Regions from separate parts of the Ruminococcus sp. RTP21484sp1_RTP21281st1_A8_RTP21281_210402 genome, predicted to be linked through region 4. Evidence: riboswitches for the same ligand, from Rfam matches in the RefSeq annotation. Region 4 holds a riboswitch; each other region holds the start of a gene.
The links. A riboswitch is a leader RNA that binds a small molecule or an ion and turns the genes downstream of it on or off. The one in region 4 is predicted to bind cobalamin.
Positions count from the first base shown of each region.

Region 1 (7,956 bases), on a different contig from region 4:
CTTACCGAATTTCAGGTAAGCGTTGGGCAGGTTGATTATTATAAAGCGATTTTTGCCCAGACAGGCATGAGCCAGGAAGAGGAAGAAGAGCTTCGGGAGCTGATTTCCCAGAAAAACTATTTTGGTGTGGAAGAGCTTGTAAAGAATAAGAACATGGATAAATCCCTTGCAAGAGTTCTTTCCCAGCTTCCTCAGATGTTCGGATCGACAGAAGTTCTGGAAAAAGCAAAATCACTTACGGACAATCCACAGGCATTAAAGGCGGTTGCGCGTCTGGAAGAAATCTATGAGCTTCTGAAGGTTTACGGCTATGAGAAATACGTTACTTTTGATTTTGCAATGTTAAGCAAATATCATTACTATACCGGAATCATTTTCCAGGCTTATACCTATGGTACAGGAGAAGCGTTGATCAAGGGCGGACGCTACAATCAGCTGATGAAGCATTTCGGCAAGCCTGCTGCATCCATCGGGTTTGCCATTGTAGTAGATAACCTTCTGATGGCTCTTTCCAGACAGAAAATCGAAATGGAGGGAGAGGAGGGCGTTACGGTTATCACTTACCGCAAAGAAAACCGTATCCAGGCAATCCAGAAGGCCAAAGAGCTTCGCGCCCAGGGCAGAAATGTAGCCCTTCGCCCAGAGAAAGTAACTAAGGTTTGTGAGGTGGAATTATGAGATATCTGACTTTTGCCCTTACCAAGGGAAGACTTGCAGACAAAACCCTTGCCATGCTTGAGAAAATCGGGATCACCTGCGAAGAGATGAAAGATAAGGATTCCCGTAAACTGATTTTTGTAAATGAAGAATTAAAGCTTCGTTTTTTCCTTGCCAAAGGACCAGATGTACCTACATATGTAGAATATGGCGCAGCTGACATCGGAATTGTCGGAAAGGATACGATCCTGGAAGAAGGCCGTAAGCTTTACGAGGTAATGGATCTTGGATTTGGAGCCTGCCGCATGTGTGTTTGCGGACCTGAAAGTGCCAAACCCCTTCTGAATTCAAATCAGCTAATTCGTGTGGCAACCAAATATCCAAACATTGCCAAAGATTATTTCTATAATAAGAAGCATCAGACTGTGGAAATCATTAAGCTGAATGGTTCTATTGAGCTTGCACCTATTGTAGGTCTTTCTGAAGTGATCGTAGATATCGTTGAGACCGGAAGCACACTTCGCGAAAATGGACTGAAGGTGTTAGAAGAAGTTTGCCCTCTTTCAGCAAGAATGGTTGTGAATCAGGTAAGCATGAAAATGGAAAATGAAAGAATCAGTAAGCTGATTGAAGATTTACGAAAGGTAATCTGAAATTACTGTTTTTTTCTGGAATAAAATAAAATTGGAAGGATCGATCACAATGCGTACAGTAAGATTAACAAAAGAATCTACCAAAGATATCCTGGAAAATCTTTTAAAACGGAGCCCTAATAATTACGGCAAGTTCGAAGCAGCAGTAGCAGATATTCTTGCAAATGTAAAAGAAAAAGGGGATGAAGCTCTTTTTTCTTACACAAAAGAATTTGATAAAGTAGAGGTAACTCCGGAAACCATACGTGTAACCGAAGCGGAAATTGAAGAAGCCTATAAAGCAGTTGATGCATCCTTATTGGAAGTTATCCGCAAGGCACTTGTAAACATCCGCAGCTACCATGAGAAACAGCGTCAGAACAGTTGGTTTACCAGTACCGAAAATGGCACCATGCTTGGTCAGAAGGTAACACCATTAAATCGTGTAGGTGTTTATGTTCCAGGCGGAAAAGCAGTTTATCCTTCTTCTGTATTAATGAATATTGTGCCGGCAAAAGTGGCAGGAGTACCTCACATCGTTATGACCACACCTCCTGGGAAAGACGGTAAAGTAAATCCATCCACTCTGGTTGCTGCCAAAGAAGCAGGCGCTGATGAGATCTATAAAGTTGGTGGTGCACAGGCAATCGGAGCACTTGCTTATGGTACTGCAAGCATCCCAAAGGTAGACAAGATCGTAGGACCTGGCAACATTTTTGTAGCCCTTGCAAAAAAGGCTGTTTATGGACATGTGAGCATTGATTCCATCGCTGGTCCAAGTGAGATCCTTGTCCTTGCAGATGAAACTGCAAATGCACACTATGTAGCAGCAGATCTTCTTTCTCAGGCAGAACACGATGAGATGGCTTCTGCAATCCTCATTACTACCAGTACAGAACTGGCACAGAATGTAGAGAAAGAGATTGAAGGCTATCTGAAGGTTCTTTCCAGAAAAGAGATCATCGAAAAATCTCTGGAGAATTTTGGATATATCCTTATTGCAGAAGATATGGATGAAGCAATTGAAGCAGCGAATGAGATTGCTTCGGAACATATGGAAATTGTCACTAAGAACGCTTTTGAGGTAATGATGAAGGTACGAAATGCAGGCGCTATTTTCATTGGAGAGTACAGTTCTGAACCTCTTGGTGATTATTTCGCGGGACCGAACCACGTTCTTCCTACCAACGGAACAGCCAAGTTCTTCTCTGCACTTTCCGTTGACGATTTTATTAAGAAATCCAGTATTGTATATTATTCCAGGACTGCATTACAGGAAATCCACAAGGACATCATCCAGTTTGCATCCTCAGAGCAGCTAACTGCACACGCCAACTCCATTGCAGTCCGCTTTGAAGAGGAAGATAAAAAGGAGCAGTCATGACAAGAGAAGCTACTGTTGAACGAAATACAAAGGAAACTAAAATTGCCATAAAGCTGAATCTGGACGGAACCGGAAAAAGCAGTCTGGATACAGGTGTGGGATTTTTCGATCACATGTTAGATGGCTTTACCCGCCACGGACTTTTTGATCTGGATATAAAGGTGAAGGGTGATCTTCAGGTTGACGATCATCATACCATTGAGGATACGGGAATTGTTCTTGGCACAGCTATTAAAGAAGCGGTTGGAGACAAGAAAGGAATCAGGCGTTACGGAAGCTGCATCCTTCCAATGGATGAGTGTCTTGTGCTTTGCGCCATTGATCTCGGGGGACGCCCGTATCTTTCCTTCGAAGGTACGTTTACCAGTGAAAAAATTGGAGATATGTCCACAGAAATGGTGAAGGAATTCTTTTACGCCATTTCTTATGCGGCAGCCATGAATCTTCACATTAAGGTTCTAACACCGGGAAATAATCACCATATGGCAGAAGCCATGTTCAAAAGCTTTGCAAAGGCGCTGGATATGGCGGTAGCTTATGATCCTCGTATTACAGATGTGCTTTCTACGAAGGGAAGTCTCTAAAGGCAGAACAAACAGAATTACAATTAAGACGATATGATATATGCCACTTGTTTTCATTTTTTTTGAATTGAGCATGAAAGCAGGTGGCATAATTGCAGAAGAATTTTTCATAAAGGAGTATTAAAAATATGGAACAGAACCAATTAAAGTCCAAAATGTCCTGGTCAGATTTCAAATTAAACAGTGACGGCATGGTTCCGGTTATTGTGCAGGATTACAAAACAGACGAAGTTCTTATGCTTGCGTACATGAACGAGAAAGCATACCTTACCACTCTGAAGCTGGGAAAAATGACTTACTGGAGCCGCAGCCGCAACGAGCTCTGGACCAAAGGACTAACCTCCGGTCATGTTCAGTATGTGAAATCATTGACTATAGACTGTGATAATGATACAATTCTGGCAAAAGTAGAGCAGGTAGGGGCTGCATGCCATACCGGAAACCGGACATGCTTTTTTACCCCATTGCTCTAAAGCCTGTTTGAAAAATCATTCCTGCAATCTGCACGCCCCACTTTGCGATATATTTTGCAGAAAGCCTTTTTCAAACACGCTCTAAAAAAGACTGCAAAAGGTAAAATTATTACATGAAAAAACAAATGAAAAACGGTGTGATCAAAGTTTTGTTCCTGGTTCTGATTCTGGTAGGCGCGTATGGGCTGTGGTGTCATTTTCTTACAGATAATGTAATCTGGAAGAAGCTTAAAATAAACGGTATAGCCATTCAGGGAATGACCAAAGAGGAAGCCATTGACGCAATTTCAAAAGATTTTCAGGAAAAATATGAGAACACACAGATGACTATTACCCTGAACGGAAAGAACTTCAAGGTGTCTATCTATCCTGTTCTCGGCCTTAATGTAAAGTCAATTGTAGAAAGTGCCTATGCTCTTGGGCATAGTGCCTGGTTTACTCATGGAACCGACCGCATCGAACTGATGAACAGCAAGACAAAGGAAGAAGTCACCCTTATGCCGGAAGCCAGAAATAAAGACGAACTGGACAAGATTCTGGATGAGGCCGAAATTTCAAAGGGATCCACCACAATACAGACTTCCTGTGAACTTACAGATACAGAGCTGGTTATCACTAAGGGAAAAACCGGAATCGGTCCGGATATGGATGCATTGAAAGAAGCGATTCTAAAAGCAATTTCCATAGAAGATTATGAAGCTGTTATCGAATGTCCTACTATGAAGACACCGCCAGAGGAACTGGATCTGGAAGCCTATTATGAAAAAGTACATACAGATGCCACAGATGCTTCTCTGGGGGAAAATAATGAAATTATTCCGGCAGTTACCGGAATTTCATTTGATGTGAGGTCAGCTGCAAAGAAGCTGGAAAAAGCAAAAGAAGGGGCAAAGATTACCATCCCCCTTGAAATAACCCTGCCCGAAGTTTCTACAGAAGAGATAGAAGCCCTTCCTTATCTGAATCTTCTTGGTACTTATACTACATATGGCGGCGGTACCGAAAACCGTGTTGCCAATTTGAAGCTTGCCGTGGAAGCCTGTGATGGAGTGGAACTTCAGCCAGGACAGATTTTTTCCTACAACGATACTTTAGGTCCACGTACTGAGGAACGAGGGTACAGGGAAGCAACTGTAATTGTAGGAGGCGAACATGCCCAGGATATCGGAGGCGGAATCTGCCAGATTTCCACTACGTTGTTTATGGCATGCCTGCAGTCTGATCTGACCATTGTTGAGCGTCATAATCACGCTGCCCGAATTGATTATGTTGAGGATGGTCTGGACGCAGCAGTGGTGTGGGGAGGTCAGGATTTCCGTTTTCAGAATAATACTGCTTATCCAATTAAAATTGAAGCCTCTTACGATGAAAAAGAGGAAGCCGTAACGGTATCCATTTACGGAACCAAAACTGACAATAATACGGTAGAGATTACTACAGAGCATTCCGATCCAAACACCTGTAAAACCTACCGCAGTGTCTACGATGAGAATGGAACACTGCTCCGCACAGATGAAGTCGGGTACAGTAAATACAAGCAATAACCCTATAAATCTATTGATTTCGACATAACGGTCTGCTATAATGAGGTGAATTGAATAAATCCGTTTTCAGTGCCAGACATATCTGTCTGCTACAGCGTGCAGATTGTGGGAATATTTTTTCAACACGCTCTAAGAGGGAATCAGGTGAAAGTCCTGAACGATCCGGTCACTGTAAACAGGGAGTAGAATCCAGTGAAACCATTGGTATATTGCTGAGAAGGATGGATTCTGTGTTGATCTGTAAGTCAGGAAACCTGCTGAATTCGTTTAATGAAAGCTTCCGAAGAAAGTACTTCATTCTTATTAATATATTTGATAATACAATATATTGAATTTTTAGTGCCTGTTTTCTCAGAGGAAGCAGGCATTTTTTTGAAATAATCCTGTCAGGATTGCCCATTGTACAAACAGGCTCCAGAAGCAATTGGGATTTATTCAGATTATAAAATAATAGGAAGAATCGAGGAAAAAGAAATGAAAAGAAATTCAAAACGCTTTCTTGCACTGTTCCTTTCCGTCGCGATGACGGTCACTCCTGCTGTACTTACACAGGCAGAAAATGAGGATGCAAACGTACAGGTTTCTGTTACACCAACTCCAGAAACAGAGGCGGAGAAGACTGCTGTTGCTGCTGAGACTCCTGTGCAGGAGAACGCAACAGCTGAGGAAGAAAACACTGACACTACAGTAACTCCGGCAGCAGTGGATGCCTCTGCTGTGAAAGAGACACCTGCTGCTACAGAAACACCTGCCTCTGAGACCACTCCTGAGGTTACTGCATCACCTGCTGAAGAAAGCAAAAATGAAGAAGCAGAAACTCCACAGCCTACAGCTGCACCAGAGCCAACTGCTACTCCAGAGCCAACTGCAACCCCGGAGCCAACTGCCACTCCACAACCAACTGCAGCTCCAACCCAGGCACCATCTCAGAATGAAATTACAGACGCCGGAATCAAGCTTGAAAAAGAAAACGGTAATGAATTTGCAATGTTCGTAATCACCGGTTCCACAATAAAGGTTTCTGCGGACAAATATATAGTCACACTTTCTACTGCAAAACAGAATTATGACATGATCTATCTTGGCAGTTTCAATGACTCCGATAAAGAAGCAAATGCCATCAAAGGAGTTGAAAACAGTGCAGGAGGCTATACCTACACTTTTGAAGTTACTGCAAGCAAGGAAGCTCAGACAATAGCAGTCGTTCCTCATTCCAAGAAGAGCCAGAACTGGTACAAGGGTATATTGACGATTACCGTACCGGCAGTTCCAGGATATGGAGAGGCTGTTCCAACACCGGAACCAACTGTTTCTCCGGCGCCTACCGGAGCACCAGTTGAGACTCCGGCACCAACTGAAACTCCAGTGCCAAGCACAACTCCGGAAGCAACCACCACCCCAGAGCCAACAGCAACCCCTGCTCCAGGCAGCTGTGCAAGCGGAATTTATAATATTACAGTAAACTCCAGTTCATCTATGTTCCGTGTAATTGACTGTGTCCTTACTTCCAAAAACGGAAAAATGACAGCTGTTCTTACTTTAAGCGGAACTGGTTACGACTATCTATGTCTGGGAACAAAAGAAGAAGCTGCCGCAGCAGATTCCTCCACCTGGGTTCCATATGTGGCAGACGCAAATGGCAAATATACATATGAGATTCCTGTTGAAGCCCTGGACAATGGAATTGCAGTTGCTGCTTTTTCCCACAAAAACCAGATCTGGTATGACAGGATCCTGACTTTCCAGTCCAGCACTTTGAATAAGATAGGTGACGTACAGGATGATCCGCAGCCAGACACTGCTCCTGACACAACAATCACAGCAACTCCTGCACCCACTGCAAAACCAAATAAAAAACCGACAGCAACCCCTACACCAACAGCAACTCCAAAGCCAGACAAGAAACCGGAAGAGGAATCCAAATACGAATCTGACTTAAGCGGCGGAACAGTATCTGTAAACAGTTCTACTACATTAGCAGATGGAACCTATACTCCTGACAGCTTCTCCTGGTCTGGTGGTTCTGGAAAGGTCAGCATTTCCTGTAACAAAGTTACGGTAACAAATGGTCAGGCATATGCGACTATTGTATTCAGCAGTGAATATTACGGTTATGTAAAAGCCAATGGAAATAAATACTACGGTGCATGCGGCGGCGGAACTTCTACTTTCACAATTCCGGTAGCACTGAACCAGAATAATACGATCATTGGTATGACAACCAGAATGTCCCAGCCTCATGAAATCACTTACACCATTTATATCGCTTTAAAGGGTGCAAACGATCCGAAGAAAACAGACAAGGATAACCCGGCAGATGACAACAGCATGCTTTCCACAGGAAACAAGAAGCTGGATGATTCTGCACCAGAGATCACAGGTCTTGAGTATAAAGACGAAACTACTCTTGAGCATGCAAAATACTTTAAGCTTTATCACTACGCAAAGGGCATTACCCTTCTTGAAGTAGATATGACAACAGATACTGCAAGAAAACCGGAAACTGTTGATTCCGGAAAAGAAAATGCAAAAACAGAAGCTGCTGATTCCCAGGAACTTACAGGTACAGAAAAGCTCTACATGGGCAATGTTGTAAAATACCTGATCGTACCTGAGGGTGCTGTTATCCCTGCAGGACTTGATAAAGATGTAATCGTGATCAACCAGCTGGTAGAATCTGCT
Region 1 is NZ_JBCPGE010000030.1:2,226-10,181, reverse strand. It holds gene hisZ (ATP phosphoribosyltransferase regulatory subunit) at 1-678, shown strand, start outside; gene hisG (ATP phosphoribosyltransferase) at 675-1,310, shown strand; gene hisD (histidinol dehydrogenase) at 1,360-2,673, shown strand; gene hisB (imidazoleglycerol-phosphate dehydratase HisB) at 2,670-3,257, shown strand; gene hisI (phosphoribosyl-AMP cyclohydrolase) at 3,386-3,730, shown strand; gene AB5170_RS14300 (hypothetical protein) at 3,714-3,764, opposite strand; gene AB5170_RS14295 (VanW family protein) at 3,844-5,274, shown strand; cobalamin riboswitch at 5,378-5,551, shown strand; gene AB5170_RS14290 (hypothetical protein) at 5,749-7,956, shown strand, end outside.
Region 1: linked by a shared signal. The riboswitch ahead of AB5170_RS14290 (hypothetical protein) and the one ahead of AB5170_RS11755 (ABC transporter substrate-binding protein) in region 4 are both predicted to bind cobalamin.

Region 2 (7,956 bases), on a different contig from region 4:
AAGGAGCGGTACCGGCAGACTGTCCGCATTTGCAGGTTTATTTTTATCAAAAACCTCCAGATGGACATTTGCTGCCTTGCAGCCAGCGTCGGCCGCCACAAACGCTGTTGCCAGTCCGAACACCTCCAAGATTCCTACAGCTTCTGCCATCTTGATTCTCCTTTATCCGGCAATTATTTATTTACAACTGCGATCTTAAGACCGGTCATTGCAAGGTTCTTCTTTAATGCTTCATTGATCTCCTCAAGCGGATACTTGTCTGTGATCAGCTCAGACATTGGAAGTCCGATTGCATTTGCTCTCTTAAGGAAATCAAATGTTGTAACGTAATCTCTTAAGGTGTATACCCAGGAGCCTACGATTGTGATCTCTTTGGAGCAGATGTCAAAGTGCGGGTTAATTGTAGCATCTCCACCATTGATGAAGAAACCAAGCTCGCAAAGGCCACCGCCGTTACGGATGAATTTGTAGATGTTTGCATGAGCAACAGGTGATCCTGTACACTGGAATGCAAAGTCTGCAAGATGTCCGCCAAACTGATCTTTAACAGCTTCAGAAAGTGCTTCGATTCCTTTGTGCTCCATGAAGTTTACACTCATGGTAGCGCCCATTCTCTTAGCGAAATCAAGACGCTGCTGATTTCCATCTACAGCACAGATGTTCTCGATACCCATGGTACGAAGAACTGCAATACAGATCAGACCGATTGGTCCGCATCCCTGTACAACAACTCTGCTGTTGAAACGAAGGATACCAGTTGTTTTTGCTCTCTCAACTGCATGTACAAGAACTGCACATGGCTCGATCAGGATACGGGAGTCCAGATCAAGATCACTTACGTTGAAGAATGTGCTTCCAAACTCTCCACCTCTGATAAAGATGTAATCAGAGAACCATCCGTTAAGATGAATGTTATCATCTGGAAGAAGTCCGTATACGTCAGCTCCTCCAACGTTTTTCTTGTTTAAGTCGAACATTGTGATTTCAGGATCATCCTTGAAGATCATACAGGTAACGACTTTGTCACCGATCTTAACCGGTTTTCCAGCTGTATCAGTCTTAACATTTTTACCCATGGCAACGATCTCACCAGTTCCCTCATGTCCAAGTGCAACCGGGATCAGGTTGAATGGGTCTCTCTTGAATTCGTGAGCATCAGTACCGCAAACGCCGCAGCCTTCTACTTTAACAAGGATGTCGTCATCGCCAATTGCCGGAATCGGGTACTCTTTAATATCAAAATGCTCTTTTTCAGTAAGTACTGCAACGTGTGCAGTTTTCGGAATTGCGCCTGCCGGTGCTGCAGCTGGTGCTGCCGGTGCTGCTGATGCAGAAGCTGCCGGTGCTGTTCCAGCCATTCCAGCAAGAACCTGTTTTACGATTTCTTCGATATTTACGTTATTCATATCCATTTTTATGTTTCCTCCTGTCAGCGAATGCAAAGGCTGTCTGCCATTACGCAGCGTCTTCTCTTGGTGAATGTACTTGCACTTGTAAGTCCTTCACCAGTACGGCTTGCGATTGTGAATGTACAGTAACCTTCTCCGCCGAATCCAAGTGCTGCATAGGAAGGTGCATTCTTAACAAGGATTGCGGTGTCGATTGCTTTCGCATATTTGGTGATATTGTCAATGTTCTTGGAATGAATGTGTGCAGAGTGGCGGTTGCCATGCTCAAGCCATACAGCCTGCTCTACTGCATCATCAAAATCTTTTGCCCTTACAACGCCAAGGATCGGCATCATAAGCTCTGTAGCGATAAGTGGATGTTCCTTCGGTCCTTCAAATACGATGCAGCGGATATTTGCAGGAGCATTTACTCCGATCATGGAAAGTAATGTTCTTGCGTCACGTCCAACGCATTTACGGTTCAGCTTGCCGCCTGCAAGAACAACTGCTGTAAGTTTATCCTGTTCTTCTTTGGAAGCAAGGTAACAGTCATTCTCACTTACCAGATAATGCATAAGCTCATCTGTAATAGAAGCAACTGCTACGATTTCCTTCTCTGCGATACACGGAAGGTTGTTATCGAATGTACATCCGTTTACGATATCCTGAGCAGCTTTTCTTACATCTGCTGTCTCATCTACAACTGCCGGAGGATTTCCTGCGCCAGCGCCGATTCCACGTTTTCCAGAGGAAAGGACTGCTGTTACAACGCCAGGACCGCCTGTTGCTGCGATAAGCGGGATATCTTTATGTTTCATCATAATATTGCTTGTCTCTAATGTAGGTTTCTCTACTGTTACTGCGATATTGTCCGGGCCACCTGCTTCCAGGGATGCCTCATTTAAAAGATTGATCGCATAAATAGAGGTTTTGATTGCTGCCGGATGCGGATTAAATACAACTGTATTTCCACCTGCCAGCATACCCATTGTGTTGCACAGAATGGTTTCACTTGGGTTCGTACACGGAGTGATTGCTCCGATTACGCCAAACGGTCCCATCTCGATCAGAGTAAGTCCTCTGTCGCCTGACCATGCTGTAGTGCTGAGATCTTCTGTACCAGGGGTCTTATCTGCTACCAGATGATGTTTCAGGATCTTATCTCCTACATTTCCCATTCCGGTCTCATCAACACCCATACGTGCAAGGATTTCTGCATTTTCTTTTGTTTTTCTTCGAATGCAGGTAATAATTTTTTCTCTCTGGTCCAAGGACATTTTCCGAACGATCTTCTGGGAAGCTTTCGCAGCCTCAATGGCCTCGTTCATATCTGTGAAAATTCCATGTTTACCGGCCGGAGCGTCTGCAATCTGCATTTTCGCCATAACTTCCTGTACAATATCCTGTACCATGCTCTCGCTGATTGGCATGAGATTGTTCCTCCTTAACAATTGCCCACAGCTGCCTGATTTTCCCACAGCTGCCAGCCTTTATATTTTCTGATTATTTCAGTCCTAACTGAGCCATAACCTGTTTGGTGATCTTAGCTACTAACTCTGCATCTGCATTAGCAGTGTCAGCTGCAGGAGCATCACTTCCACCTACGAAATCATACTGATATCCTGGGAACTGTTTGTAGTCCTCGTTGTGGCATGCGCCGCCGCAGTTGTGGCAGTTCAGGCCGTCTTTGTTCTGACAGAGGTTTGCAGGATGTTTTCCAGGCATACCGAATTTACGACGGATCTCATAAAGTTTCTTAATGTTCTCTTTATCGAATTCCTTCGGGCCGCCAAGAAGCTTGCTCTGATACAGAAGCTGTGCATAGAACTCTACAGATTCCATCTTCATGTATGCAGCGTTCAGATCTGTGCTCCATGTAAGAGCTCCGTGGTTCTCAAGAAGAACAGCATCGAAATATGGAAGATATTTCTCAAGGTTATCCGGAATCTCCATTGTAGAAGGTGTACCGTACTCAGCGATCGGAACACATCCAAGAGCGATAACTGCCTCTGGCATGATTGGCTGTGTAAGCGGAATACCAGCAATAGCAAAAGATGTTGCATAAATTGGATGAGCATGTACAACAGATCCTACATCAGGTCTCTTCTCATATACTCTCATATGCATCTTGATCTCAGATGATGGTTTGAATCCCGGGTTAGCCTGAAGAACATTTCCTTTGGCATCTACTTTACAGATGAACTCTGGGGTCATGAAACCTTTGGATACACCAGTAGGTGTGCAAAGGAACTCGTTGTCATTCAGTTTTACAGAGATGTTTCCATCATTTGCTGCAACCATGTTGCGGTTATAGATTCTTCTTCCGATGTCGCAAATCTGTTTTTTGATTTCGTATTCGTTTACCATGCTTTTTTCCTCCTTAAGCACATTCAGGTGCGGTGGATTATGTATGTTATAGTACCGCACCGGGTAACTTATCATGGCTAGGCATAGCTAGCCTGTTACTTTTTAGGTTATGTTGTAAGTTTACACCATTCCACATTATAAGTCAAGGTTTTTCCGTTGTTTTATGTTGTTTTATGTGGATTTTTTTCTGGATTGCTATGTTGTTTTTCGTGGTTTTGCTGGTTTTACTGTTTTTCCACATTTGACAGGTATTTTCTAATTCACAGGATCAGAGGCATCTTTTTCCCATGGCATTACATCGCCATCTTCCCTAAGATATTCCAAAATCTCCGGAATGCCCTCCTGCTGCCTGGAGTCTACATAAAATATTTTTTTACAGCCGGCAAGCTCCAGCCAGGACGTGGCAAGTTTTACATTTGCATCCGGATTGTGGATTTTGGTAACAATTCCAATTACTTCACGGTTGGCCATACAGGTAATGCAAGGTGGAAAAAGGCAATACGGTTCCGTGGCAGATACCAGCAGCCCTACCACATCTGATTCATATGTATACAACGCCAGGGCGTGTCCCAGACCTTTCGTCTGGGCATACTCTCCTGGCGTATCTACGATCACATCAAAATTATTTACATATTGTGTTTTATGATAATGTATTTTTTCACCACGCAGGGCCTGGGTCAAAGTAGTTTTTCCAGCCTCGCTGCGACCGATCAGAACAAGTTTCTTCATATTCTGTCAAGTCCTTGTAATGGGGCATAAAGTAAAGCCCAGTTTATTTCCCACATAGTCCAGAATTGCGCTGGTAGAAGCTTCTACTTCCGACACAGTACCTGTGATGATCAGGCTTCCGCTGAAACGGTCAACAAACCCCAGTTCAATGCCAGATGATTTCATCGCAATATCTGCCATAATGATAGCAGTTTCTGCCGGACTTACAGTCATGATCCCAATGGCCGCTCTTGAGTAGTCCAGCGACGGATCAAGACCCAGCTTGGTGTAAAGAATCTTATCCGGATTGGCAATGATATGTGCCAGGGAAATCTGCTTGCCTGGCACAAGCTCCTGTACAATTCTCTGTTTCATTTCCGGAGACATATTATCTGTGTATCCCATTTTCTCCTCCTGAATAAAGAGTTTTTATTTTCTAATTTGATTATACCTTTCTGATTTCCAAGTGTCAACAAAAAGCAACACTTCTCTGCATGCTATATGTGGTTTTTCTTGTACTACAATGTTGTTTTTATTTGTTTTCTCTGTTTTTTCTTATTTATGATTGACATGCTTTTTACCCTCTGGCATACTAAAGTTAACTGTAAATGGCTTTTCAAAACACTTTTATAGTGAAATTACCAGCTGCATATATTCACGTAATCTTGACTAGGAGATGATTTTATGTATCTTTCTGATATACACACACATTCCATTGCCAGCGGACACGGCACAACCTGCACCATCAGCGACATGGCAAAGGCTGCTTCTCAAAAAGGGCTGAAGCTTCTTGGAATCACAGACCACGGACCAGCCACTCTGGCTGCCGGAACTTCTTCTTATTTCCGAAGCCTGATCTATTCGCCCAGGAAGCGGTTCGATGTGGAATTATTATATGGAATTGAACTGAACATTCTGGATACCGATGGAAAAACAGATCTGCCACAGGAGCTTCTTGATAAGCTGGACTACGCAATCGCCAGCATGCATTATCAGAATTTCCGGCCAAAGACCAGGGAAGAAAATACTGCTGCTTTTCTGAACGTAATGAAGAATCCGGTTATAAAGATCCTGGGACACATTGATAATCCCCAGTATGACATAGATTACGACGCAGTTGTAAAGGCTGCCGGTGAAAACGGTGTTCTCCTTGAGATCAACGAAGCTTCCCTGGCGCCTTACGGATATCGGGGCGACACCCATGCCAACTGCGCGCAGATCCTGTCCTGCTGCCGGAAGTATCTGGTTCCAATCGTTCTTTCCAGTGACAGTCATGGAACAGAGCATATTGGAGACTTCACTTATGCCGCTGATTTCGTTCATAATGCTATGTTTCCAGAGGGTCTGATTCTTAACAACCAGATTCCGAAATTAAAGATGCTGTTAAGCATACGATAAAAAGGATCCAGCTTGCAGAATTCCAATGGAATTTTGCATTACGCAAAAACTCTCCGAGAAATATAAATACGTAAGCTTAACTTCGTATATATTCCGGAGAGTTTTTTATACTTATTTCTTTGATTACTCATTTTCATTTTTATGATCTGCTTCTCTTACTTTCTGCATCATCGCAGCAAGTTCCTGATATTTTCCTGTCACATAACCGTAGTTTTTCTTCTTATGAGGGAGCTGACAATTCGTACAATCTTTAAATCCCTTCTCATTATATTTGAAATTTCCGCCGCATTTGTCTCCAAGGGCATAAAGCGGGCAATAGCAGAACAGACAGTTAAAGTCCTCTGGATCAGCTCCTTTATGGCATGGAAAATACTCACATTTCTTATGACTGAAATAAGCGTATTCTTTATCTTCCCAATATTTTTTCTCCATATTTCTCTCCTTATCTCATACAGCTCAAAACAAAATATTCTTTATATTCTATTTCGTAATGCCCCAAAATCAAATGCAAAAAAAGAATCCCGCTTACAGGAATAGAATACGGCCAGAGCGTGTTTAAAAAAGGCTTTCTGTAAGATGTGCGTCACACCCTGCAGGAGATTACGGGAATAATTCTACAAACAGGCTCAGGAAAAGTGTAAAAAAAATACCGCATATGCGGCTTCTGAATCATCATTATTTAAGAGGGAGCGATGCTACTCCGGGGTAGAATATGATCCGTTCATATATACGCGGAGGGAACGGTTTCATCCGAAGTAGTATCGCCTGCCATTTAATCTGTATAATTCTTCTGAACAGGCGATCATTCCATAAAAAATGTCCACTCACAAAAGCGGACAACATCTCAGGGCTGCGGATTCCCCAAAACTGGTTGTTACACTTTCATCGGAAGTTTAACCTCGCCATACCAAGCAGGTTTCCTGGCTCCAGAATCATCACTTCCTCTCTCCTTCTCATGCGTAAGCACAATGGACTATGAGATTCGCTCCTCTGTTACAGTGACCGGATCGCTCAGGTTTCTCACCTGATTCCCTCTTTCTGCCAGCTTATAGCTGTCAGCACTTAATATGTTCACTATGGAATTATACTGACATCATATTACCACCGGTCACTGTCTTTGTCAACCCTTTGAAAGGATTTTTTGTTATTTTTTTATCAACCTGATGGTGCTGTCACGGCGTGAACAGCAGCGTCAGCTTCTCCAGAATCTTCTCCACCAGGATTTTCGCTGTTTTTTCATGAGATCTGTGCCCAGGGTGCTGCCTTGATCCAAATTCTCCTTCCTGTGTATCCGGAAGCCTCACAAATTCCACGCGCTCATCCCCTGTTTTTCTTTTATAATTCCCCACCGCTTTCTCAAGCGTAGGCAAAATCTCATCTCCAAGCATTCCATAACACCACAGAATATAGCTTTCCGGATTACATACGCGCAGTTTTCTCAAAAAGTCTTCCACAGCCTTTCCAACCCTGTCCATATTCTTCGTGCCGCTGCTGTCGTTTGTCCCCAGATTCACCACGATCACATCAGGCTGAAACTTCTGGAAATCCCATTTTTCCATAGCACCCAGTTGTTTGTTTCTTTCTCCATTTAAAAGACCGCACACCTGCTCATAATATAGCGGGATTGCCTGCTGCTCATTGCCTTCCCAGGAACAGAAAACGCCCCAGCCGCTCTGACTGATGCAATTGTACACCGCGCCCAGTTCTTTTGCTGCCATATATGCATAATTATCCACGGCATTGAAGCAAAAGGAATTCCATGTCATTTCTTCTCCTGCACCGCTGCCGCCCTCACCAGAGGTAATGCTGTCCCCTATTACCTCCAATCTGAGCTTTGGTGTTTCAAGAGGTAAAAACTCACCGTCAGTTTCAACCTCCAGAAGCTGAAGCAATGTTTTTTCATCTGTGGGAAACGCAGGGGTATCACGAAGAAGCTTTACATTTCTTACCTTATCCCTTTCCATATTACGGAAAAGGCAGATTTCCTGTTCTCCCTTATTTACCATAAGCCGTTGGGACAATACGCCGTCTACGATCACATCCACCCATGGCTCAAAAACATCATAATCGGAGCGGATTTTCACCCATATTTCTG
Region 2 is NZ_JBCPGE010000010.1:4,224-12,179, forward strand. It holds gene AB5170_RS06480 (BMC domain-containing protein) at 1-150, opposite strand, end outside; gene AB5170_RS06485 (zinc-binding dehydrogenase) at 174-1,412, opposite strand; gene AB5170_RS06490 (aldehyde dehydrogenase family protein) at 1,430-2,818, opposite strand; gene AB5170_RS06495 (class II aldolase/adducin family protein) at 2,892-3,755, opposite strand; gene AB5170_RS06500 (EutP/PduV family microcompartment system protein) at 4,011-4,484, opposite strand; gene AB5170_RS06505 (BMC domain-containing protein) at 4,491-4,868, opposite strand; gene AB5170_RS06510 (phosphatase) at 5,148-5,861, shown strand; gene AB5170_RS06515 (cysteine-rich small domain-containing protein) at 5,985-6,293, opposite strand; cobalamin riboswitch at 6,754-6,942, opposite strand; gene AB5170_RS06520 (GDSL-type esterase/lipase family protein) at 7,034-7,956, opposite strand, start outside.
Region 2: linked by a shared signal. The riboswitch ahead of AB5170_RS06515 (cysteine-rich small domain-containing protein) and the one ahead of AB5170_RS11755 (ABC transporter substrate-binding protein) in region 4 are both predicted to bind cobalamin.

Region 3 (7,956 bases), on a different contig from region 4:
CATAAGACCTTTTAAGGCATCCGTGGTCTTGCCCTTGGAACGGGCTTCCAGCATTTTTCCAACGGTGATCAGGGTCAGGATCATAGCGGCAGATTCGAAATAGAATTCCATCATGTAGTGCATGACAAGTTCGGAATTGCCGTCAACCTGGGCTCTGGTCATGGCGAACAGGGCGTAGACACTCCATACAAAGGAGGCCATGGAGCCGAGAGCTACCAGGGTATCCATGTTCGGAGAGCGGTGCCACAGACTCCTGAAGCCACTGATGAAAAATTTCTGATTGATGACCATGACGATTCCTGCAAGAAGCAGCTGTACAAGTCCCATGGCGATATGGTTGCCATCAAACCAGGATGGCAGCGGCCATCCCCACATCATGTGTCCCATGGAAAAGTACATCAGCACCAGAAGAAAACCTACTGAGGCAATAAGCCGTTTCCTGAGGAGTGGCGTTTCGTGATCTTCCAAGGCTTTCTCAGCATCGGAAACGGATTCCGTCTGACCGGAAGCACCCTTCAGGCTGCAGCCGTATCCGGCTTCTTCTACAGCTGAGACAATGGCAGAGGCTGAGGCAGTTCCTTCCACTCCCATGGAATTGGTAAGCAGGCTTACGGAGCAGGAAGTAACTCCCGGAACCTTGTTTACCGCTTTTTCCACACGGGCGCTGCAGGCTGCACAGCTCATGCCGGTGACGTTGTATTGTTCCATAATAAATTCCTCCTTCGAATACAGTGTTTCGATACCAACGGATTGCTCTGCGCATTCGTACCTCCGCAGGCAGGTACACATTCGGAATGCGCTGGTATCTCACTTCATTAGCTTCTGCAAAGTTGCAACCAGCTCATCAATGGTTTCGTCTTTACCATCACGGATATCTCTTGCCACACAGGTTCGGATATGATTGGCGAGAAGTTCCTTATTAAATGCATTCACAGCAGCATTTACAGCTGCTGACTGAATAAGAATATCGTTGCAGTAAGCGTCATTCTCCAGCATTCCTATAATCCCCCTTATCTGGCCTTCAATACGTTTCAGACGGTTTACCAGCTTCCTGCGCTCTGCTTCGGAACGATCGGTGTGCTTGGTACAACAGCAGGAACAGACCTTCTTGGTAGGTTCCTGGCTGGAAAGAGTTGCAGGATCGGCTGCGGTGTGGCTGCAGCAGGATTCGGATTTATAATCAGCTGTCATAGGCGGACTCCTTTCCTTATATACCCCTTAGGGGTATGTATTTGATGAAACCAATATATACCCTGGCGGGGTATTTGTCAATAAGTAATTCACAGAAAACCTGAGAATTGCGGCGCGAAACCATGCGAAAGCATGATTCCTGTGTATCGCGAAGCGTGTTGCTATGAACGGAGTGAATAGTAATCTGTTTGAAAAATTATTCCCGCAATCTGCACGCCCCACTTTGCGGTATATTTTGCCCGAATTCAGTTGCCGTAGCCCGCTACGGCGCCCTCATCAGGACAAAATCTCCCACAAATTGTGACGCACATCTTGCAGAAAGCCTTTTTCAAACATACTCTAGTTCATAAAAAATACATAAAAAGTTCATAAAAAATATATAATAATATGGTACATATTAAATATCCGAGTCGAATATGTATAATGGTTATAGCGCGAAGGTTGCATCATGAACATGATGCGCAAAAGAGAATCCGGTGAGAGTCCGGAACGATGCCGTCACTGTGTAAGGGAACTGCTTCAGAGCCCACTGGGAAACCGGGAAGGGGGAGCAGTGTTGACCGAAGTCAGGAGAACTGCCTTGGCGTGGAATCTTAGGTCTGCGGTACACAGAACCTGTATTCTCATAACGATACATGAATATTTCCTGAATGTTTTTTGGAAGAAAAGTGTGTATATGAGAATGTGTGCAGTCGCAGAAAATGCGGCTGTTTTTATGCAATGGGAGATTGGTGATAGATTTCCCATGGGATTCTTTATACGTGATTCTATCCGGAAATACAAAAAAAAAGAGGAAAAAGAAATGAAAAGAAAATCTTTATTAGCAATCCTTCTTGCAGCTTCTATGGCAGCAAGCATGACAGCAGCAACAGCAACTGTTGCATTTGCAGAGACAGAGGAAGCAGCAGAGGAGACAACAGACGATGCTGAGACAGCTGATGATGCTGAGGCAGCTGACGATGCTGAAGCAGCTGATGATGCTGAGACAACAGACGATGCAGAAGCAGCTGATGACACTGCAGATGCAGATAAGGAAGCGGCTGATAAAGTAGCAGCACTTATCGATGCTATTTATGTTCAGGAGAGAACAGATGATACAGATGAGCAGTGCAAGGAAGCTAAAGAAGCATGGGATGCCCTTACAGATGCTCAGAAAGAGCTTGTAGAGGGAGAAGAGGCAAGTCCAGAGTATTTCGGACGTGACACAGGTGATGCTTCCAAGGATGATCCGCGTAATCAGGACGAGATCGGTGAGAATGAGCTTCTTGTAGTAAGCTTTGGTACTTCCTTTAACGACAGCCGTGCAGAGGATATCAAAGGAATCGAGGATGCTCTTGCAGAAGCATTCCCGGATTGGTCTGTAAGAAGAGCATTTACCGCTCAGATCATTATCAACCATGTACAGGCAAGAGATGATGAGAAGATTGATAACATGCAGCAGGCACTTGACCGTGCAGTAGCAAACGGTGTTAAGAATCTTGTAGTTCAGCCTACACATCTTATGCATGGTGCTGAGTACGATGAGATGGTAGAAGCTATTGATGCTTACAAAGATAAATTTGAATCTGTAGCAATCGCTGAACCAATGCTTGGTGAGGTTGGCGATGACGCTACCGTTATCAACGATGACAAAGCTGCTGTTGCTCAGGCAATCACAGATGAAGCTGTAAAAGAAGCTGGATATGACAGCATGGAAGCAGCTGCAGAAGATGGAACCGCATTTGTATTCATGGGACATGGTACTTCCCATACAGCAAACGTTACATATGACCAGATGCAGACACAGATGGATAACCTTGGATTCACAAACGCATTCATCGGTACTGTAGAAGGTGAGCCAGAGGATACAGCTTGTGATGAAGTTATCAATAAAGTAAAAGATGCCGGATTCAAGAAAGTAATCCTTCGTCCGCTTATGGTTGTTGCTGGTGACCATGCAAACAATGATATGGCTGGTGATGATGATGACTCCTGGAAGAGCATGTTCGAGGCTTCTGGAGATTTCGATGAGATTGACTGCCAGATCGAAGGTCTTGGAAGAATTGACGCTGTTGAGCAGCTTTATGTAGCTCATACTCAGGCAGCTATTGATTCCATCGCGAAATAATTATCCTGGTATAAATTGTTATTGCAACAGAACAAAAGCAGCTGCTCCTACACTGTGGGGCAGCTGTTTGAGTAATAAAACAAATACGGCACACACAAGTGTACCGTAAATAAAGAAAAAGCAAGGAGAGTTATTATGAAACGTTCATTAGTCATTTTATTAACAGCTGTAAGTATTTCCGCTATGACAGCAGGAACTGCATTCCCGGCATTTGCAGAAGCCACAGAGGCTGAGGCAGAGGAAACCACAGATGGTGCAGAGAATGCCGCAGACAGCGAACTTGAAGACGGTGTTTATGGTGTAGAGTTTGACACAGACAGCAGTATGTTCCATGTAAATGAGGCTTGCAACGGAAGAGCTACCCTCACTGTAAAGGATGGTAAAATGACCGTTCATATTACTCTCGTTTCCAAGAATATTGAGAATGTTTTTCTTGGAACAGCAGAGGATGCACAGAAAGACGGTGCCGAACTGATTCAGCCTACTATTGATAAGGTAACTTACAGCGATGGCATGACAGAGGAGGTTTATGGATTCAATGTTCCGGTAGAGAAGCTGGATGAAGAATTTGACCTGGCAATTATTGGTAAAAAGGGCAAATGGTATGACCATAAGGTAAGCGTTACGGATGTGCAGGAGCAGACTGAGGAAGAAAAAAAAGCAGTTGAGATCGGTGAGGAAGAGAAAAGTGAAGATGCTGATACAACTACAGATGCAGCTGCCGAGGAAGAGAATAAGGATTGATCAATAATCTGAAAGGGACATCACATGAGCGAAAACGGTTCATGTGATGTCCCTTTTTATATTTATTTTGTTTTGCCCTCTCCGGCAAAATATTCTTTTGTAAGCTTCACAACTGTACCGGAAAGCAGGAACAAAGCAATCAGGTTGGGAATTGCCATAAGACCGTTAAATGTCTCTGCAATGCTCCACATCAGTCCAAGGTTGGCAGTTGCGCCAAGGATGGCAACCAGGGAATAAATAACCATAAATGGTTTGATCACTTTTTCAGAGAACAGGAACTCAATGCAACGGGCACCGTAAAGTCCCCATCCGACTGCTGTGGAAAAAGCGAAGCAGCACATGGCAACTGCTGTAAAAATGGATACCCAGCTTCCATATGTAGAAGTAAATCCAAGGATCGTAAGCTCTGCGCCAGCTGCTTTTCCATAATCAACAGCAACGCCGCTGCAAAGGATAACCAGTGCAGTCAGTGTACAGATCACGATGGTATCTGTAAAGACTTCGAAAATACCGAACATACCCTGTTTTACAGGCTTTTTGGTATCTGCACACGCATGGGCAATAGATCCGGTACCAAGACCAGCCTCGTTAGAGAAGATACCACGGGAAACACCTTTTTTTAAACTGGTGAACATACTTAAAACAATGCCGCCTGTTACAGCTCTAGGCTGAAATGCCCCTCTGAAAATAGAAGCGAATACAGCTGGTACATTCTGAATGTTCAGAAGGATAACTCCCAGTCCGAGAAGAATGTAAAGCAGAGCCATAAATGGAACCAGCTTTTCGGTAACATGGCCAATTCGTTTGATTCCGCCAAGAAGGATCATGGCAATTAGAATGGCAATTATGATTCCGATGATCAGGTTGGAAGTGGAAACGGCGCTTTCGCTGATCACGTTATAATTCAGCAATGCAGAATTGATCGCAGTGGTGATAGTGTTGACCTGTGTGGCGTTGCCGGTACCAAATACAGTGAGCACGCCGAATGCTGCGAACAGATAAGCCAGCCAATGCCATTTTTTGCTAAGCCCGTTCTTGATGTAATACATGGGACCGCCTACCAGTTCGCCGTTGGCATTGATCTCGCGGTAGTGTACCGCCAGGGTGACCTCAGCATATTTGGTACACATGCCAAACAGTGCAGAAACCCACATCCAGAATATGGCTCCGGGACCGCCGATTGCGATAGCACCTGCTACACCGGCAATATTGCCAGTACCGACCGTGGCTGCAAGTGCTGTACACACTGCCTGGAAAGGCGTGATAGCACCGTCAGATGCGTCACGTTTGCGGAAAATACGTCCAAGGGTTGTTTTGATTGCGTAGGGGAATTTGCGAATCTGAAGAAAATTGGTGCGGATACTAAGATAAAGACCAACTCCGAAAATACAGACCATTGCAGGAACGCCCCAGATAAAATTATTTACAGCGGTGTTGATGGTTTCGATTATTTGCAGCATAAAATACCTCTCTGGAAGTTTTTTTTGATGTATGCGAACGGAACTTCTTCCATGTCACACACATTATTAAACTGGTGCAGCCAGAGCCTGTTTGAAAAATCATTCTTGCAATCTGCACGCCCGCTTTGTGGGAAATTTTGCTCGAATTCAGTTGCTGTAGCCTGCCACGGCGCCCTCATCCGAGCAAAAACTCCCACAAATTGTGACGCACATCTTGCAAAAAGCTTTTTTCAGATATGCTCTGGAGCTTCATTTATGTGAAGACATGACAACTACTGCACCATATTTAGCGGATAAAATTTGTCTTGATCTTATCTTCCGCCTGAGGAACTGCAATACCTGCCGCTTTCCCTGCTTCCAGGGATTTCAGAAGCCATGCCATATTGTTTCCAAGTGAGCGCATGATCTGAAGTCCTTCTTCATCCTGCGCAACTTCTGCAGGAGTATTTCCGTGAACCATGTTCCAGTAGTTAGCAGATACAACAGGCATTTCATGATAGCTGAAATATTTCTGAAGAACGTCTAAAGTAGCTGTGGTGCCGGCTCTTCTTGCAGAAGCAACTGCTGCAGCTGGTTTGTGGAGCATGTCTTTGCCTGCCATGGAGCAAAGCTTATCCATAAATTCAATGATCTGTCCGGATGGGGAAGCCCAGTATACCGGAGAACCAACTATAAGCGCATCTGCTTCTTTTAATTTCGCCGCGGCGGCTTTTACATTATCTGTATCCGGATTTCCAGCTTGGAAAATCTCAGTATCAATTCCATTATGATTCAGTGTTTTTGCCACTTCACTAAGTGCGGTGAACGTACAGCCTTCCTTGCGCGGGCTGCCATTTAAGAGTAAAACCTTCATGTTTTTCATCCTTTCTGAAGTAAGTTATATCAGACTGCGATAGCCGCAATCTGCATGCATCATCTCTCTAAAGCGGTAATGTATCTTCTTATTATACGATAGAAATAGTTGGATTTCAAGAGAATGGTTTTATTTTAAAAACACAATATGTTCACAATTTAAGATTATAATAAAAAATATTTGAACTATTCAGCAAATATTATTCCGCAAGGTATTTTATGTGAATCTGACTCACATAAAAATCGAAATCTTCGGCGCCCCACTTTGCGGTATATTTTGCCTGAATTGGTGAATGGTTATAAACATTTATTATGCGACAGAAAGGAAGTAGTAAGTGCTTCAGATCAAAGACATACACAAAGAATACAGAACAGGAAATTTGGTACAGCGTGCCCTGGACGGAGTGAGCCTTAGTCTTCGGGACAATGAATTTGTGGCAATTCTTGGTCCCAGCGGTTCGGGAAAAACCACTCTTCTGAATATTATTGGTGGTCTTGACCGGTACGATAGTGGCGATCTGATCATCAATGGGATTTCTACGAAAAAATATAAAGACAGGGACTGGGACTCTTATCGAAATCATACCATAGGATTTGTGTTTCAGAGTTATAATCTGATCCCACACCAGACAGTTCTTGCAAACGTGGAGCTTGCCCTTACCATTTCCGGTGTATCAAAAAGTGAGCGGAGACGCCGTGCAAAAGAAGCTCTGGAAAAAGTAGGCCTTGGTGCCCAGATCCACAAAAAGCCAAGTCAGATGTCAGGCGGTCAGATGCAGCGAGTGGCAATTGCCAGAGCACTTGTAAATGACCCGGAAATTCTTTTGGCGGATGAGCCAACAGGAGCCCTGGATTCAGATACCAGTGTACAGGTTATGGATCTTTTGCAAGGGGTCGCAAAGGAACGATTGGTAGTAATGGTCACCCATAATCCGGAGCTTGCCCAGCTTTATGCCACCAGAATCGTGACGGTAAAAGATGGGCGGATCCTTTCTGATACAGATCCGTTTGTGATAGACAGCGAGAGCATGGCACCTCCTGTTCACAAGAATATGGGAAAATCCTCCATGTCCTTTTTTACTGCACTTTCCCTTAGCTTTCAGAATCTGAAGACTAAGAAAGCCCGGACCTTACTTACTTCTTTTGCAGGCTCCATCGGTATTATCGGAATTGCGCTGATCCTTTCCATATCAAATGGTGTAGACAAATACATTACAAATATGGAAGAAGAAACACTTTCGGAATATCCGTTGCAGATACAAAGTACAGGTGTAGATCTTACCTCCATGATGATGGGAGCTGCCACAGCCCAGAGTGAAAAAAAGGATGGGGAAGTAGGTGTTGCCCAGATGGTGACTAATATGTTCTCCAAAATGAATTCCAATGATCTGGAGTCTCTGAAAGCTTATCTGGACAGCAATGAAAGCAGCATTTCCCAGTATGCGAATTCAGTGGAGTGTACATATTCTGTATCTCCCCAGATTTTTCTGGAAAATGGAAAAAATATCCGACAGGTAAATCCGGACAAATCTTTTTCTGCTATGGGCTTGGGCTCTGGTTCCTCCAACAGCATTATGTCTTCTACCATGAGCACTGATGTTT
Region 3 is NZ_JBCPGE010000073.1:2,132-10,087, forward strand. It holds gene AB5170_RS21365 (heavy metal translocating P-type ATPase) at 1-708, opposite strand, end outside; gene AB5170_RS21370 (metal-sensing transcriptional repressor) at 808-1,191, opposite strand; partial or broken gene AB5170_RS21375 (DUF6783 domain-containing protein) at 1,353-1,463, opposite strand; partial or broken gene AB5170_RS21380 (DUF6783 domain-containing protein) at 1,440-1,541, shown strand; cobalamin riboswitch at 1,613-1,789, shown strand; gene AB5170_RS21385 (sirohydrochlorin cobaltochelatase) at 1,994-3,298, shown strand; gene AB5170_RS21390 (hypothetical protein) at 3,434-4,042, shown strand; gene AB5170_RS21395 (sodium:alanine symporter family protein) at 4,105-5,502, opposite strand; partial or broken gene AB5170_RS21400 (DUF6783 domain-containing protein) at 5,554-5,685, shown strand; gene AB5170_RS21405 (flavodoxin family protein) at 5,789-6,355, opposite strand; gene AB5170_RS21410 (ABC transporter ATP-binding protein/permease) at 6,690-7,956, shown strand, end outside.
Region 3: linked by a shared signal. The riboswitch ahead of AB5170_RS21385 (sirohydrochlorin cobaltochelatase) and the one ahead of AB5170_RS11755 (ABC transporter substrate-binding protein) in region 4 are both predicted to bind cobalamin.

Region 4 (7,956 bases):
AGCATTTCACAGATACGGGTTATTCTTGGGCACTCTTTTTTGCCGTCGATCAGACAACATACACCAACATGCATAACTTTTATGTCTTCACTGACCAGCCTGTCAATTTTTTCCAGAATTCCTTTGTCATCATCTGGTTCTGCAGGATTCATACTTTTACATCCATTGCATGTCATCATTGCTGCCAAACAGGTATCCTGGGAATATTCCTTAAAAAAGGCCTCCCGTTCCATAAAAGCCTTCAGACATCCCACCCTGGCACAGACATCGTTGGAATGAAGACAGGTCAAAGTTCCGATCTTTGTCATTTTTCTCACCTTTTAACTCTTGTGCCTGTTTATTTTATAAGAACAAAATATGCATTTTCCCCTGACTGTCATAGACAACTTCTGATTCCACCTTATAAATCCGTCGGATCAGCTCCGGTGTCAAAACTTCCCCAGGAGTACCCTCCCCCTCCAGAACACCGTCTTTTAAAACATAAATCCGGTCGCAGTATGCAGCTGCAATGTTCAGATCATGAATTGCAGAGATCACGGTAACATCCAGATTCTTTACCAGCTTCATCAGCATGATCTGATGAGTGATATCAAGATGATTGGTAGGCTCATCCAGGATCAGGGCAGGCGTCTGCTGTGCAAGAGCTCTTGCAAGAATCACGCGTTGCTGCTCGCCTCCTGATAAAGTGGAAAAGCTGCGGTCTGCAAATTTGTCCATCTGAACGGTTTTCAGCGCTTCCTCTACGATCCGGTAGTCATCTGCATTGTCTCTTTCCAGAGTTTTTTTATGAGGCGCACGCCCCATCAAAACTACTTCTCTTGCGCTGAAATCAAAATTATAGTAATTGTGCTGGGCTACCACCGCCATTTTCTTTGCGGAGCTTTTTGCATTCATAGCATAAAGTTCTTCCCCATCAAGATATACAGCTCCGGAATCTGCCTTTAATACACGGTAAATACATTTCAGCAAAGTGGACTTTCCACTTCCGTTAGGTCCAATGATTCCCACCAATTCCTTATCTCTGGTTTCAATGGAAATTCCCTTAAGGATTTCTTTTGCCTGAAAATTTACCCGGATATTTTCTGTGGTTATTTTCATCCCTTTTTCCCTCCGAAACCATAAGATTTGCGAACCAGTAAATAGATAAAACAAGGCGCTCCAATAATGGAAACCAGAACACCGATAGGCATTTCTGAGTTTTTCAGGATCACACGGCACGCCACATCACACCAGATCAGAAAGGAACTTCCAAGCAGAGCACTAAGGGGAATCAGGCGGCAGTGATCTGTTCCAAACAAGATTCTTACCACATGAGGAATCACCAGACCTACAAAACCGATCACTCCGGCACAATACACGGCAAATCCTACCATCACAGAAGAAAGAATCAGATATGCAGTCCGAAATCTGTGCAGATCTGTTCCCAGGGTAATAGATACTTCATCGCCCAACAGCATCAGATTCAAATTCCTGTACTGCGTCCAGAAAAGCACTACACACACCAGCGTCACAGGAAGCATCACACTTACCCTTGACCAGTTGGCCCCGGCAAGACTTCCCATGGTCCATTTCATAACCTCTGTGGCACCATTTTTGTCATTTGTTATGTAGATCACAAAATTGGAAAAAGCAGAACAGACTGCGCTGATTGCCATTCCTGCAAGAATCAGCTTCGCCGATGTTGCTTTGCCTCCCATATTGGCAATTGCAATAACCGCAAAGGATGTGAGCATGGCTCCTATAAATGCGCAAAGCCCTACGGAGTTTCCTCCAAGGAAGCTGCCGATTCCAAGCATGATCGCCAGAGTTGCCCCGAAAGAAGCACCAGAAGAAATTCCAAGTACATAAGGATCTGCCAAAGGATTCTGCACAATTGCCTGCATGACCACGCCACACACAGAAAGAGCCATACCTACCGCCAGTGCTAGAAGAACCCTTGGAAGCCGGATCAGCCATACAACATCATGAATGGCCCCCTCAGAGTAGGAGGCCATACTTTTTATGTGGAATATTTTGTACAGAATCACGCTGTATACATCTTTCAATGACAGATCTGCATTTCCAAATGTAACAGCTGCCAGAATGGAAAAAAACAGAAATGCGGCAAGTCCCACAAGAGCTGTTGCATAGATAGATGAACGAAAAATTTTCTCTTTTTTCACTGTTTTTTCCTCAATATATCCATTCCACAATCCAATTAATCAATTGCAACATCTGGATATAATCCCTTAGCAAATGTTTCCACTCCGTCCTGGGTACGGGTTGCACTTGCGTACATTTCGCTGAGCATAATTGGATATACACGGCCATTCTTTACTGCGTCAAGGCTCTGGAGGGCTTCATCATCCTGGATCACGGCCATCTGGCTTTCCAGAACACTCTGTGGATCGTCACCTGCATATGGCATGTATACCACAAAGATCACATCCGGGTTTGCTGCAATAATGTCCTCTTTTCCAACGGTAGAAGCATCTGGATTTGCAAGAGTTGCACCTAACTTGGTTACCATATCTCCTCCGAGACTGCTTGCGCCATAGTTTGTAATGTCCTCACCAAGTGGCTCAAGAACCATTACTGTAGGTTTCTCTTCTACATCTTTTGTTGCCTCAAGTGTGTTGTCAATTACAGCTTTGATATCGTCAACAATTGCTTCTGCCTTATCCTGTACGTCAAAAATCTTACCAAGGTTCAGAATATCTGTATATTCATTTTCCAGTGTTCTCTCACCGCCTGGACGGGTATTAGAGTTATAATAAGTGTTGCAGCCTTTATCGATCCAGTTGGTTACATTTCCAAGGTTCTTATCAGAAAACAGGGAACTCCAGGAAAGGATCATATCTGGCTCCAGCATAGTGACAGTTTCAAGGGATGGGGTAAATTCATCAAGATAATTTGTTTTAGAAAATGCTTCTTTCAGATCATCCGGAACTTCGTTGTCAAGACCTGCAGTTGCAACAAGGCGGTCCTCAAGTCCAAGTGCCAGCATTGTCTCAATGCTGCCCTGATATACTGCGATAACCTTTTCCGGTGCTTTTTCATAGATGGTTTCGATCTCGTTTCCATCGTAATCATAGGTAGTGATGGTTAAAGGATACTCGGTTCTGGTCTCACCCTCAGAAGCATCCTCTTCCTCGGAAGCATCTGCAGTCTCTTCAGTCGGCTGGTTATCCTCTTTGATGGTCTCAGAGTCTGCACGCTCTGCTGCATATACTGCAGGCGCTGCGGACATGGTCATAGCAGCAACCATCATCATAGCCATGATTCTTGTAGTTAAAACTTTGTTTTTCATTTCTTTTCCTCTCTTTTCGTTTGTTTTCGTAACCGAAAAGATGGGGCTTCAAAAAGCGTCACTGCTACCCGTGACTTAAAAGGCACTTTTTACGGAAGCTCCTCTTCTTACCTTCGTCAAGCAGGTTTCCTGACTCGCAGGTAGTAACAGCATGGCTTCCCTTCTCACGCATATACGCAATGGTTTTCATAAGCCAGCCTTCCTGTATACAGTGGCCGCAACCGTTCAGGCGTTGCACCTGATTCCCTCTCACAGCGAAATCGCCGTTCACTTAACTGGTATTCAATTACTTCAACAGTCTAGCATATCTCTTCTTTAAAAACAACAATATTATTACCAATTTGCAAATTTTTTGGTCAATTATCTGGCAGTTTTTATATGCTCTACAAACAGCCTCCGAATGCTTTCGTATTCGCCAAGACCCTTCAAAACAGTTTCTACTTTATAGCCTTTCGCTCCGATCACATTTTTCCAGGAATCCGCTTCCTCCCCTGCCATATCATTCTTGGCATGGTCACCTGCCACGATCATAAATGGTGCGATCACAACTTTCTTGGCATCGCTTTTCTCCAGCTGGTTCAAAGCCTGGTCAATTTCCGGATAACCCTCTACGGTTGCCACGATCACATTTTCATATCCCATATCTTTGAATCTGTAATCAAGAGCGGCATAAACCGTATTTGCATAATGCTCTGTTCCATGACCCATAAGCACAAGTGCAGTCTTCTTATCCTGAATTACAGGAAATACATCTGTAATTGTTTTTACCACATATGCATTGTCTTCTTCTGTGGTAAGCAGCGGATTGCCGAATTTCACAGACTGGAAGTGATTAGCAGCTGCAAGAACGTCTGCTTTCATAAGATCGTTCTCCACTCCATTCATTACGTGAGTTGGCTGAACGATCACCTCTTCGATTCCGTCCTGTGCCATGCGCTCCATAGCTTCTTTCACGTTATCATAATGAATGTGATCCCGTTTTTCAATCTTCGCCAGGATCATCTTGCTTGTCCAGGCACGATAAATCCTGTACTGGGGAAAAGCGGCTCCAATTGTCTCTTCAATTGCGTCAATAGTCACTTTTCTGGTATCCTCATGGCTGGTTCCAAAGCTTACCACAAGAATTGCTTTCTTGGTGAGATTACCCATTCTCTTACCTCCATAGTTTTATTTTTACACTGTAATTATAAGGTAAAAATAAATTTTTTCAACTCAATTTTTAATAGCTTTAGCGTCTTGTCCTTCCTTTTTATTTATGGTAAATTTTACCTTGGAGGTGTTACTTTTATATGAATAAAGAAAATCAGTCTAAGATCATAGAACTTGTAAGACAGACAAAGCCACTGATCTTTCAGGAAATGACACATGAAAAGGTTACAGAAAAAGGAGCTGCAGATTACGTCACAAACGTAGATGTAGCTGTGCAGAAGTATCTGAAAGAGGCGCTTGGAAATGAATTTCCGGATATCGCACTGATTGCCGAAGAGAAAGAGAACCTTGGGCTGGATCCGGATAAATCATACTGGATTCTGGATCCCATTGACGGGACTACCAATCTGATCCGGGATTATCACTTAAGTGCAGTTTCTCTTGGGCTTTATGAAAATGGGGAAATTACTTTCGGTGTAGTTTATAATCCATTTACCGAAGAACTGTTCTATGGGGCAAAAGGGGAAGGTGCTTACCTGAATAGAGCTCCTATCCAGGTTTCTAATCAGCCGGAATTCAAGGACGCGGTAGTATCCTTCGGTTCTTCTCCTTATGAGAAAAACAGGGCAAAGGAATTGTTCCCGATATTTTATAATATCTTTATGAACTGTGCTGACTTCAGACGTACTGGTTCTGCTGCTCTTGATATCTGCTATGTGGCATGCGGAAGACAGCATGCTTATCTGGAGCAGAATCTGAAGCCTTGGGACTACAGTGGGGCTTCTATTATTTTAAGGGAAGCAGGCGGCGTCATCACAGACTGGGGAAATAAGGAGCTGCCTTATCTGGCTAACTCAGATATACTGGCTTGTGTGCCACAGTTCCGGGAGATTTTGCTGAAGCTTATAAATGCGTAACAAGGCTGCAGCCTGTTCTCAAAAGCTCTAAGTTCTCATATAAACACGCTCTAGCTCGTTGTCCGCAAAATGAAAGACACCACTTCAGATTTTTATACATATAAAATCTAATAAAAATTGTTAGGTTTTATAAACGATCTGTTAAGGTGTCTTTTTTATTTAAACATATCTGCTTATATTCTTCCGCTTTTATTCTGCTGTATATTCACGCACTCTCAAGGGAATACCTAGCTTCTCTGCCACCTTGCGGCTTTTCTCAACATTTTCCTCGCCAATGCAGTCTACGACCGTAAATTTTACATTTTCTGTATACTGTTTGCAATCTTCTGCAAATTTCAACATGGCATCAAATGCTTTTTCTCCATAGGCCGGACGCACTACTTCATTGTAGGACTTTGCGTCTGGCATGTTCAGACTGATAGAAACAATGTCTACAGCCTGACAGACTTCCCTGGCTATAGAACGCTTATTGATCAAGTCACCAAGTCCATTTGTATTCAGACGTAACCTGATTCCCGGACAGAGCTTGCCATCTCGGTCTGAATGTGCAGGATATTTACTTCTTACATATTTGCTGACTGCGATCAGCTTATCTAATGCCATAGTCGGCTCCCCGTACCCGCAGAAAACAGCTTCCTTGTAACCGGAAAAATCAAACGCATCAATGGCCTTGTAGATTTCTTCCATTGTAGGTTCTTTCTCAAACCATAATGTTTTCGCACTGCCTACAGAATCACCGTTGTTTCGGATGCAGAAGGTACAGTTGCAGGGACATTTATTAGTTAAATTAAAATACACTTCATGATTATAACAATAAACAATATCAGCCATTATTCACTCACTCCTCCATAATTCGTGTTACGCCTCTCGCCATTCACAGCAGCTGTTTCATTTTTCTATTTTACACAATTCCTCAAGATATTTCTCGAAGCAGACTCCGTCATTTCGGTCCGTGCCCTCCTGTACAGTTTCCGCGATTGCTTTGGAAAGGAATTTTACTGCCAGCTCTACACAAGTCATCATAGACATTCTCTTCACTAACCCTGCACTGAGTACAGAGGCAAACAGATCACCGGTTCCCGAATAGCTGCCCCCGGTCTTTGGGGCAAAACACCAGTAGACCTGACCATTTTCCACCACCAGATTTCCCATCTGCATAGAGTTCTTCTCATTCCTATCTGAAATTAGCGCAGGTGCTGCTTTCTGCTCTTTCACATATTCGATTCCCGTAATTACAGCTGCCTGTAAACAATATTCATTTGCCAGCTTCTCGCCGATTTTTTCAATCTGCTCCAGACGTTTCTCCCCATCCAGTTCCAAAAGCCCGGTGTATCTTTTTTCCATCTCTTCTTTCCCATACAAAAGAAGCAATGCTTCTGTCAGATTAGGGGTGATCACCTGTGCGCTTCTCACCAGCTGGACCATCCGTTCCCGCAAACCTTCTGTATAAATCCCATAAGCACCGCCATTATCTCCCATAACCGGATCCACCAGCACCACGGTCTTCTCTTTCCGGAATCTTCTGAGAAAATCCAGGATCTTATCTGCCTGCTCCTCGTCAGCCAGAAATCCTGTATAAATTCCATCCGGGGAAAATCCCCGTTTCTCCCATTCATCCATGATCTGTTCCATGTGCTCTGTATAATTGTCACAGTAATAGGAAGGATAACCGGTCTGGTTGCTGAGTACTGCTGTTGGCAGCGGTACAGCCTGCACGCCCATCACCGAGATCACCGGAATTGCCGCTGTCAGGGAACATTTTCCAAGCCCTGACAAATCCTGAATTACCGCTATTTTTTTCAAATATATCACTCCTGATTTTTATTGTAAATTTTTCGTTTATATTATAAAATATCATCTAAGTGTATGTACAGAAATATCCAAATTCAACTTTTTTAGAAGGGACAGTTTTATGTTAGACATTGAAAAGAATCAAACCCGCACTACGCATCTTTATATGGAAGTTTACGAATACTACCGGAAACTGATCCTGGATGGAAAAATGACACCCGGAAGCAAAATGCCTTCTCTCCGCAAGTGTTCCCAGGAGCTGAAGCTTTCCCGCACTACTATTGAAACTGCCTATCTTCAGCTTGCCGCAGACGGCTACATTATGGCAAAAGCCCAAAGCGGCTATTATGTCACAGAGATTGCCTCCCACCAGCATAAAAACAACCAGCCGGGTACTCATAAAGAAACTCATTACCGCTATGACCTGGCATCTTCAGGTGTAGATAAAGAAAGCTTTCGTTTTGACCTGTGGAGCCGTTACATGAAAAGCGCCCTCCGGCAGAATGAACGCATGCTGACCTACGGCGAACCCCAGGGGGAAGCGGATTTCCGGGAAACTTTGTCAGATTACATCCGTGAGAGGCGGAACATTCTTTGTTCACCGGATGATATTGTAGTAGGCGCCAGTTTCCAAAGCCTGCTGCAGATTCTCTGTCCTCTTATTCATGAAGTATGTCCGGAATTTCACTGGGTATCCTTTCCAACCCCTTCTTTCGTTCACGGAAGCACAGTTTTCGGGGACTATGGATATGAGATCTGTTACCGTGACAAAGACTGTGATGTGGTCTATGTTTCTCCTGCACACATGAC
Region 4 is NZ_JBCPGE010000022.1:8,184-16,139, forward strand. It holds gene AB5170_RS11740 (CGGC domain-containing protein) at 1-308, opposite strand, end outside; gene AB5170_RS11745 (ABC transporter ATP-binding protein) at 343-1,098, opposite strand; gene AB5170_RS11750 (iron ABC transporter permease) at 1,095-2,162, opposite strand; gene AB5170_RS11755 (ABC transporter substrate-binding protein) at 2,198-3,289, opposite strand; cobalamin riboswitch at 3,391-3,579, opposite strand; gene AB5170_RS11760 (sirohydrochlorin cobaltochelatase) at 3,650-4,438, opposite strand; gene AB5170_RS11765 (inositol monophosphatase family protein) at 4,579-5,355, shown strand; gene AB5170_RS11770 (TIGR04100 family radical SAM protein) at 5,545-6,186, opposite strand; gene AB5170_RS11775 (pyridoxamine kinase) at 6,244-7,158, opposite strand; gene AB5170_RS11780 (PLP-dependent aminotransferase family protein) at 7,268-7,956, shown strand, end outside.